Regions from separate parts of the Lysinibacillus sp. CD3-6 genome, predicted to be linked through region 1. Evidence: riboswitches for the same ligand, from Rfam matches in the RefSeq annotation. Region 1 holds a riboswitch; the other holds the start of a gene.

Region 1 (4,873 bases):
CATCAATATTTATTTACCAAAGTGCTTAGTTGATTGGAGCGCAGGGTGGGCGACTCCTGCGGGAATGCACAAAACGTAAGACGCGCCAGCGAGGGTGACGGCTTACGTTTGTGCCCGCGGAAAGCGCCCGCCTGTAGCGGAAATCAACCTATGTAGTTATCTATAGAAAGCTACTATTCGTGAATCTCCTCTGCTAAATTAAACTCATCATGTAATGCGTTTGCAGCGCGAATCATCTCGTCCTGTGGGACAACAACAGAAACTTTAATCTCAGAAGTACTGACCATTTTTACTGCAATTTCTTCTCGACGTAAGCGATCAAACATTCGTGCTGCAACACCTGGATTTGACGCCATGCCTGATCCAATAATCGAAACTTTCGCTAGTCCAATTTCAAAATCTGCAAAGCTAAAACCAAGTGATAATTTACTATCCTCTAGTACACGTAAAGCATCAGCAAACTCTTCTTTTAAAATGGTAAATGATACAGATGGTCTCACACCTTCAATAATAGCTTGCACAATAATATCAACATTAATGCGATTCTCTGCTAGGATAGCAAACATATCTGCTAACGATGCAGTAGAGTATGTATCATAACCGATAGTTAGGCGAATGATATCAGACTCATAAGCAACACCACGTACGATTAAATTTTTCTCCATTTCAACTTCCTCCTTCAATAAAGTACCTGCTGTATCTTCTACACTTGAACGAATAATGACAGGCATTTGAAACTTTTTAGCAAGCTCCACTGCCCGTGGATGTAAAATATGTGAACCTAAATGGGACAGTTCAAGCATTTCATCATATGAAATCTCCTTTAGCTTTCTTGCTTTTTTTATAAACCTAGGATCTGCTGTATAAACACCATCTACATTTGTATAAATGTCCACACGTTCCGCTTCTAATGCAGCTGCAATGGCTACTGCCGTTGTTTCGGCTCCACCTTTACCAAGCGTTGTAATATTATTTGCATTAGAAATGCCCTGCTCTCCCGCAACAACGACAATTTGACCTTGTATCAAATGTTCTTTCATACGGCACACATCGATATGGTCGATACGTGCATGAAAATGTTTCCCATCTGTTTGCACACCAGCCTGCCAGCCAGTCAAAGATACTGCATCATAGCCCGCCTCCTGTAAAGCAATTGCAAAAAGGGCACTTGCGAGTTGTGAACTCGTCGAAAGTAGTACATCCATTTCACGTTTAGAAGCATCGTCTGATATACCACGTACCATCTTTGCTAAGTCTTTTGCTGTGCGTCCCATCGCAGCTGTCACTACTACAACATCATAGCCAAGCTCTTTTTTGGCTATCGCTATTTTTGCGACCTCTTGAATTTGCTCGGTTGAAGCGATTGCTGGTCCGCCAAACTTTAATACAATACTCGCCATTATTATCATTCTCCTTTTATCGATTCGTCTCTAGAACAGCAAAAAGGCAGCCTTCACATAACGTGAAAGCTGCCTGCAACATGTACAATAAAAAGCTTGCGCATGTGTGATAGCTCTCCGAAACGTCAAGATTCGACAGTCTTACATCTATTAAATGCAAAACCAGCAAAGTATCGGAAACAACGATACTTCACTTCGGCAAGCTCCCCTTTCACACACCATCATTGGATTTGTCCATCCTTCAATGTGCTACTATTGAATCTTGCACCTCTATCATCACTTAAAATAGTGAAATTATTCATTTTTACCTTTATGAAAATATATGCTCTGCCCACATATTCTTCATCTAAAGTGTAATAGAACATATCAGTTTTTCACTGCTTTGTTCTATCACAACCTTAGCACATGTCTAATCCTTTGACAACGTCTGTTGCTGAAAATAATTGTAAATGCTGTTCGCTAAGTTCGCAGGTATTCCCGCTTCTTGAAGTGCAAGCTCACTTGCTTCACGAATCTTTTTAACTGAACCAAAGTGCTTCAATAATTGTTGCTTGCGTTTTGGCCCAACACCTTCAATGCCATCGAGAACAGATTGAATAGCATTTTTCTCATGCTGTTGGCGTAAAAATGTAATCGCAAAACGGTGTACCTCGTCCTGAATACGCTGAAGTAAATAAAACCCGTCACTTGTCCGCTTTAATGCAATGACCTCAGGTGGATCACCAAATAAAAGCTGGGATGTATTATGTTTTTCATCTTTTGCTAAGCCAGCAATTGGGATAACAAGTCCAAGCTCGTCCTCTAACACTTCTCGCGCGACTTCCATCTGTCCTTTACCACCATCTATTAGAACTAAATCAGGCAATGGCAAGCCTTCTTTTAATACTCTTGTGTAACGGCGACGTATCACTTCTTGCATTGCTCCATAATCATCATGTTTTGCGGCAGTGCGTGTTTTATATTTACGATATTCCTTCTTAGCAGGCTTACCATCAATAAATACAACCATTGCTGATACCGCATCAGCACCATGCATATGACTATTATCAAAAGCTTCAATGCGGAGAGGTGCTGAAATTCCCATCGCTTCCCCGAGTGCCTCGCAAGCACCTATTGTACGCTCTTCCTGTCGCTCAATTAGCTGGAATTTCGCCGCCACTGCAATTTCAGCATTTTTCATAGCTAAATCTACTAATTCTTTTTTTTGCCCTCGCTTCGGTGTTAGCACTTTAACCGCTAATAACTCCGTTAAAATTGCTGTATCTATCGACGGAGGAATAAAAATTTCCTTAGGCTTTATATGCTCAGGCTTTTCATAAAAGCGTCCGACAAATGTTAAAAATTCTTCTTCAACATCCTGATAAATCGGGAAAATCGAAACATCTCGTTCAATCAACTTACCTTGACGAACGAAAAATACTTGCACACACATCCAACCCTTTTCAACTGCATAACCGAATACATCGCGGTTCGTTGTATCACTGGACACAATTTTTTGCTTTTGCATAACCGTTTCTATATGTGCAATTTGATCGCGGAACTCCTTCGCTCGCTCAAACTCTAGTTGCTCCGCGGCAGCTAACATTTTCTGTTCAAGCTCTTTTTTTACTGACTCCACGCCACCATTTAAAAACTTCGTCATATCTTCAATCATATCGTGATATACTTGAGCATCAATTTCTTTTACACACGGTGCTAAGCATTGTCCCATATGGTAATACAAGCAAACTTTTGATGGTAATTGTACACATTTACGTAGCGGATAGAGTCTATCGAGCAACTTTTTTGTTTCACTTGCTGCATACGCATTTGGATAAGGACCAAAGTATTTTGCTTTATCTTTTTTTACTTTACGTGTTGTAATAAGCCGTGGATATTTTTCGTTCGTAATTTTAATATACGGATACGTTTTATCATCCGTTAGCATGATATTGTATTTAGGATCGTGTAGCTTAATAAGGTTTAACTCTAGAATAAGTGCCTCTAAATTCGAAGAAGTCACAATGTACTCAAAATCCTCAATCTCACCAACAAGGCGCTGTGTTTTCCCTTCATGTGTTCCTGTAAAATACGAGCGCACTCGGTTTTTAAGTACCTTGGCCTTACCTACATAAATAATTGTCCCTTGTCGATCCTTCATCAAATAGCAGCCAGGCTGATCTGGTAGAATATCAAGCTTACGTTTAATTAAATCATTCATCGCCTACCTGCCCCCCTTTTTTGATGCCTATCTAATAATCGCCATTTCGTTCCATTCTCTTTTGTCTTTCATCGTAAATCGCTCAAAAGATATTACAACAAAATAAGAAAATTTATTAATAAACGAGCGTTTATTGAAATTCCTCTATCTATTATATAACGAAAAAAAGCCAAGCACATCTAAAGATGGCTCAGCTCTTTATTTTACAAATTAAGCATGTTTTGCGATGAAAGCTTCTAATGCTTCTTTAGGTTGGAAACCAACAGTTTTATCTACTAATTCACCGTTTTTGAATAAAAGCAATGAAGGGATAGACATGATTTGGTATTGTGCTGCAGTACCTTGGTTGTTATCCACATCTACTTTTACGATTTTAGCTGCACTACCTGCAGCATCCATTTCTTCAAGAACTGGTCCGATCATTTTACATGGTCCACACCAAGCAGCCCAAAAGTCGACTAATACTAAGCCTTCTTTAATATCATCTTGAAACGTTGCATCTGTTGCATGTACAATTGCCATTTGAAATCCTCCTTAAATCTTACTATGGTTGTAGTATAGCATGGATAAAATAGCTTGAGCGAACAATCTGCCTGCAATGTATATTTTATGAAAAACATGTCGGATACATAAATGACACCAATTAATTTACTTGATGTCGGCCTTTAAATACATACGTTAATGTAATAAAAATGTAAATTGCTAAAGTGATGCCTGTCACGATAATGGATGTTGTAAAAATAATCCCAATGAGTATGGCACTTAACGCAATTATGGCTATCCAAGTTGTATACGGAAACCATTTCACTTCATAGGCGCTTGTGTTTTGTGATTGTTTTTTTCGTGATTTCAAATGGGCAATCGCAATAATTAACCAAATAAATAATACGGTATAGCCAAGCGATCCCATTAAGAAATCAAACGTCTTGCTTCCAGCATATAAAGAAAAGATAACACCTAAGTATAAAGCTGCCGTACACATTAAAATAGCATATACAGGAACTTTTCGTTTAGATAAATGCGCAAAGATTTTTGGAACACGACCGTCTACCGCTTGTGTATACAGTACGCGAGATGAACCATAAAGCCCTGAATTCATGGAAGAAATAATAGCTAGTAAAACAACAGCATTCATAATATGGTCTGCCCCTGGAATTCCAATCATTTTAAATACCATAACAAATGGACTTTCAGGTACCCCATTTACTTCATTCCAAGGAATTAAACTAACGATAATAAAGAAAGGAAGAAGGTAGAATGTAACAATACGCAC
Region 2 (4,873 bases), 1.5 Mb from region 1:
GTCTGGCTGAAGGGATCGGTCTTGAAAACCGACAGGCGGGTAACACCGCGCGGGGGTTCGAATCCCTCTACCTCCTCCATTTTCTTTTTCGGGTCAGTAGCTCAGTTGGTAGAGCATTAGATTGAAGCTCTAAGTGTCGGCGGTTCGATTCCGTCCTGACCCACCATATGCGGGTGTAGTTTAATGGTAAAACCTCAGCCTTCCAAGCTGATGTCGTGAGTTCGATTCTCATCACCCGCTCCAAAGAGGGCCTATAGCTCAGCTGGTTAGAGCGCACGCCTGATAAGCGTGAGGTCGATGGTTCGAGTCCATTTAGGCCCATTAAAAAATTATTCCGAAGTAGCTCAGTTGGTAGTAGCACCTGACTGTTAATCAGGTTGTCGCAGGTTCGAGTCCTGCCTTCGGAGCCATGGCCCCTTGGTCAAGCGGTTAAGACACCGCCCTTTCACGGCGGTAACACGGGTTCGAATCCCGTAGGGGTCATCTAGTAAAGCATGTAGCATATTGTTGCTACATGCTTTTTCTTTGTAATTTTTTAAGCTATTCATTTAGTTTTTATAAAATTTTGATGGAGAATTTTTGACTATTGATTTAAATTTGAACAAAGTATTTCATATATAAAAGATGTATGTTTTCTAATGAATTTTTTCATGGAGAATTTATTTCTATTCATCTAATATGAGGGTAGATGGAGGAAAACGACATGAAACTACAAGAGATACAACGTTTTTTAACACTTTATCAAATGGAGCAAAATGAGTCTGCACAATGGCTAACAAATAGATTACAGCAAGTTGAAAATGAAGGACAATATATTCCTTCAACAGAGGAGCTTACTTTTGGTGCACGAGTAGCTTGGCGTAATAGTAATAAATGTATCGGGAGATTATTTTGGCAGTCACTTCATGTTGAGGATGCCCGTGATGTTTTAGATGAGCAAGGGATATTTGAGAAGTTGTTATGTCATATTCAATATGCGACAAATGGTGGTAAAATTCGGCCAACAATAACGGTATTTGCATCTGGTAGAGTAAAGATTTGGAATCATCAGTTGATCCGTTATGCAGGCTATGAGACGGAAGCTGGCATTGTTGGTGACCCACATTCTGTACCATTTACAAAAGTATGTGAATCGCTAGGCTGGCAGGGCGAGGGCACAGCATTTGATGTATTACCACTCGTTATCCAGGTGGATGACCGTCAACCACAATTGTTTTCAATACCACGTGAAGATGTACTAGAAGTTGTAATTCGCCATCCTGAGCACCCACAAGTGGAGGAACTAGCGTTGAAATGGTATGCGGTGCCGATTATTTCAAGCATGCGTTTTCAAATGGCTGGAATCGACTTTCAAGCGGCTCCTTTCAATGGTTGGTATATGGGGACAGAAATTGGGGCACGTAATTTAGCTGATACTGATCGTTATAATATGTTGCCGAAAATCGCTGAAATTTTTGGGCTCGATACGACTAAGCAAGCATCGCTTTGGCGTGATCGCTCATTAGTTGAATTAAATATTGCTGTACTGTTTTCCTTTAAAGAAGATGGTGTAAGTATAGTCGATCATCATACTGCTGCACAGCAATTTAAGTTATTTGAAGAAGCTGAGCAGAAGGCAGGTCGCGACTTAACAGGCAATTGGACTTGGTTGATTCCCCCATTATCACCTGCAACAACGCATATTTTCCATAAGCCTTATGTCAATGTTTATAATACACCGAATTTCTTTTATCAAAAACCGCCTTATTAAAAATGTAAAAAAGCAGCTCATAGTAGGATGAGCTGCTTTTTTTAATTTATATATTCGTTTCTAGAAGCTCTAAATGAGCAGAAGAATAGTAATACTGCAACGACAACGAATAGCCAGCCAGCGATGTTCCAACCGCCAAATAAATCATGTAGGTAACCAAATAAAATAGGGCCAACTGCGGCTAATAAATAGCCTAATGATTGTGCAAAGCCCGATAAATCAGCTGCTTCAAATGCCGTACGAGTACGAAGAGTAAAGAACATCATTGCAAGTGAAAATGAAGCGCCACCTGCTAATCCTAGCAATATCATCCACAATACAGCGAGATTAGTCCATTCCATGACAAGGCCAGTAAAGCCGACAACATAAAAAGCAGTAAACATCAAAACGAGAGGTCGTTGTGATGTCATTTTACTAGCGATAATCGGTACAGCTAGAGCCATAGGTACTTGGGAAATTTGCATGATTGAAAACATCCAACCTGCACGATCTGCTGCTATTCCTTGGGCAATATAGATTTCAGGAATCCAAGCTGCAGTTGTATAAAATAATAACGATTGTAAACCCATTGCGCCAGTGACTGCCCAAGTAACTGGTGATTTCCACAGTGGTATACGAGTTTTCGTAGTAGCTACAGTTGGTTCAGGCTTATTAAATTTTAATTGAGGAATCCAAATTAAGATAGTCACGACGACAAGAGCTATAGCGATGGCAAGTGCACCTTGCCAGCCAAGAGATGCATTGGCTATAGGATAACTAATACCAGCGCCAATACCAGCCGTTAAGTTCATGGACATTGTGAAGAATGCCATTAGTAAACCAACATGATAAGGGAATTTTAATTTAAGTAACCCTGGGATGAGGACGTTACCAAATGAAATAGCTACACCTATTATCATTGTACCGAATACGAGTAACCCTGTTGTTCCAAGTGAGCGCAGTACAATCCCAAGTGCTAATAAAATGGTTGATAGAAAAAGAGTTAGTTCTAGTCCTAGTTTTCTTGCAACGATTGGGGCAATAGGTGACACTAGTGCGAATGCAAGCAATGGAATTGTTGTTAGAAAGCCTGCAAGTACGTTAGATATACCGAGATCCTCACGAATGAAGGAAATAATTGGTCCTACAACCGTTAATGGCATACGTAATGTCGAAGCAAGAAAAATTACACCGATAACTAATAAGAGCGTTGTGCCCTTCCAGTTAATCTTTCTGCTAGGATAAGTAGATTCTTCGTTAGTTGTCAAAATAAGTACCTCCCTGATAGAACAGTTATAATTCGAACCACTATAACACTTTATCACATTAATAAAAATAGTAGAATATTCATAAAATACAGAACATTAATCGTTTTATTGAAATGTCTTAGGTCGTATGTTAAACTAAGACACATCATAAATTTAATAATTATATGCCTCATGTTTGTATTGAGGTAGAGGTCGCGGTATTTATTAGTAAGCTAGTGGAGATGACAAGCATTGAAGATGTTAGCTGAAAGGAAATATTGCCGAAGTGTGAGGGGACTTGAAAACCTCATGCTGGGGCTGTCTCCGAAAGGAACAGAACTGTCACGTTGGACAACGTGTTGTGCTATCATTTTGAAGAAACAGAGGATTTACTTAGCCATCACAACGTTCATGTGATGGCATTTTTATTGCCTCTTATAAAAGGAAGGAAGCTTTAACGTGAGTGAAATAAAAGTTAATCAGCTCGGTCATAAAGCACCAGAGTTGAAAAAAGAATTAAAAAGCCGCCATATAACAATGATTTCGTTAGGTGGTACTATCGGAACTGGGCTATTTCTAGCCAGTGGTGGTGCTATAGCACAGGCTGGACCAGGTGGTGCACTTCTTGCTTATGCATTAATCGGCATTATGGTGTACTTTTTAATGACAAGCTTGGGTGAAATGGCAGCTTATATGCCGTCATCAGGTTCATTTAGTACGTATGCAACAAAATTTGTAGATCCAGCGCTTGGCTTTGCACTTGGCTGGAACTACTGGTATAACTGGGCGATTACAATTGCCGCTGAAATTGCAGCAGTTTCTCTTATAATGAAGTACTGGTTCCCAGACAGCTCTTCGGCACTATGGACAGTCATATTTATTGCGATCGTACTAACATTCAATTTACTTTCTGTAAAAAGCTATGGTGAAAGTGAATATTGGTTTGCCATGATAAAAGTTGCGACTGTTATTGTTTTCATTATCGTCAGTCTATTGATGATTTTTGGTATTTTAGGAGGACAAGCACCAGTCGGCTTTACGAATTTCTTTATAAGTGATGGTCCATTCCATGGTGGCTTCCTTGCTACATTCGGCATATTTCTAGCAGCAGGCTTCTCGTTCCAAGGGACAGAGCTATTAGGAATCACTGCTGGGGAAACTGATGATCCTGGTAAAAATATTCCGAAAGCGGTTAAGTCAGTCTTTTGGCGAATTATTTTATTTTACATTTTAGCCATTGCAGCAATTGGGATGTTAATTCCATTTACAGATGCTCGTTTATTATCTGAAGATATTGCTGTTTCACCATTCACACTAGTGTTTGACCGCTTAGGTATTGCCTTTGCTGCATCATTAATGAATGCCATTATATTAACAGCGATGTTGTCTGCAGGTAATTCGGGGTTATATGCATCATCACGTATGTTATGGCAATTAGCAGTAGATGGACACGCACCTAAAATTTTCGCAAAGCTTAGCCGTCGCGGAATTCCGATTTACGCATTACTGCTAACATTAGCAGTCGGTTGCCTAGCATTTTTAGCATCATTCTTTGGTGATGGCGTTGTCTATATGTGGCTTTTAAACGCTTCGGGGATGTCAGGCTTCATTGCATGGCTTGGTATTGCATTTAGTCATTATCGCTTCCGTAGAGCGTATGAAGCGCAAGGCTTAGACCTAAAATTACTACCATATAAAGCAAAGCTGTATCCATTCGGACCACTCTTTGCATTTACATTGTGTATGATTGTTGTAATTGGTCAAAATTATACAGCTTTCACAGGTGATTCGGTTGACTGGTATGGTGTCCTTGTTTCTTATATCGGGATACCACTGTTTATCGCCTTGTGGTTGGGCTATAAAATAAAACATAAAACGAAAATGATTCCACTGCAAC

What was found. A riboswitch is a leader RNA that binds a small molecule or an ion and turns the genes downstream of it on or off. The one in region 1 is predicted to bind lysine.
Region 2: it holds a riboswitch for lysine, as region 1 does, so the genes downstream of both, FH508_RS01200 (amino acid permease) here and FH508_RS17565 (aspartate kinase) in region 1, are expected to answer to the same signal.

The regions. Positions count from the first base shown of each region.
Region 1 covers NZ_CP085880.1:3,522,124-3,526,996, forward strand. The annotation lists gene FH508_RS17565 (aspartate kinase) at 174-1,400, opposite strand; lysine riboswitch at 1,503-1,681, opposite strand; gene uvrC (excinuclease ABC subunit UvrC) at 1,810-3,600, opposite strand; gene trxA (thioredoxin) at 3,811-4,122, opposite strand; gene FH508_RS17580 (amino acid permease) at 4,244-4,873, opposite strand, start outside.
Region 2 covers NZ_CP085880.1:244,594-249,466, forward strand. The annotation lists tRNA gene FH508_RS01160 (tRNA-Ser) at 1-79, shown strand, start outside; tRNA gene FH508_RS01165 (tRNA-Phe) at 91-166, shown strand; tRNA gene FH508_RS01170 (tRNA-Gly) at 170-243, shown strand; tRNA gene FH508_RS01175 (tRNA-Ile) at 248-321, shown strand; tRNA gene FH508_RS01180 (tRNA-Asn) at 334-410, shown strand; tRNA gene FH508_RS01185 (tRNA-Glu) at 412-483, shown strand; gene FH508_RS01190 (nitric oxide synthase oxygenase) at 704-1,750, shown strand; gene FH508_RS01195 (CynX/NimT family MFS transporter) at 1,792-2,997, opposite strand; lysine riboswitch at 3,176-3,351, shown strand; gene FH508_RS01200 (amino acid permease) at 3,436-4,873, shown strand, end outside.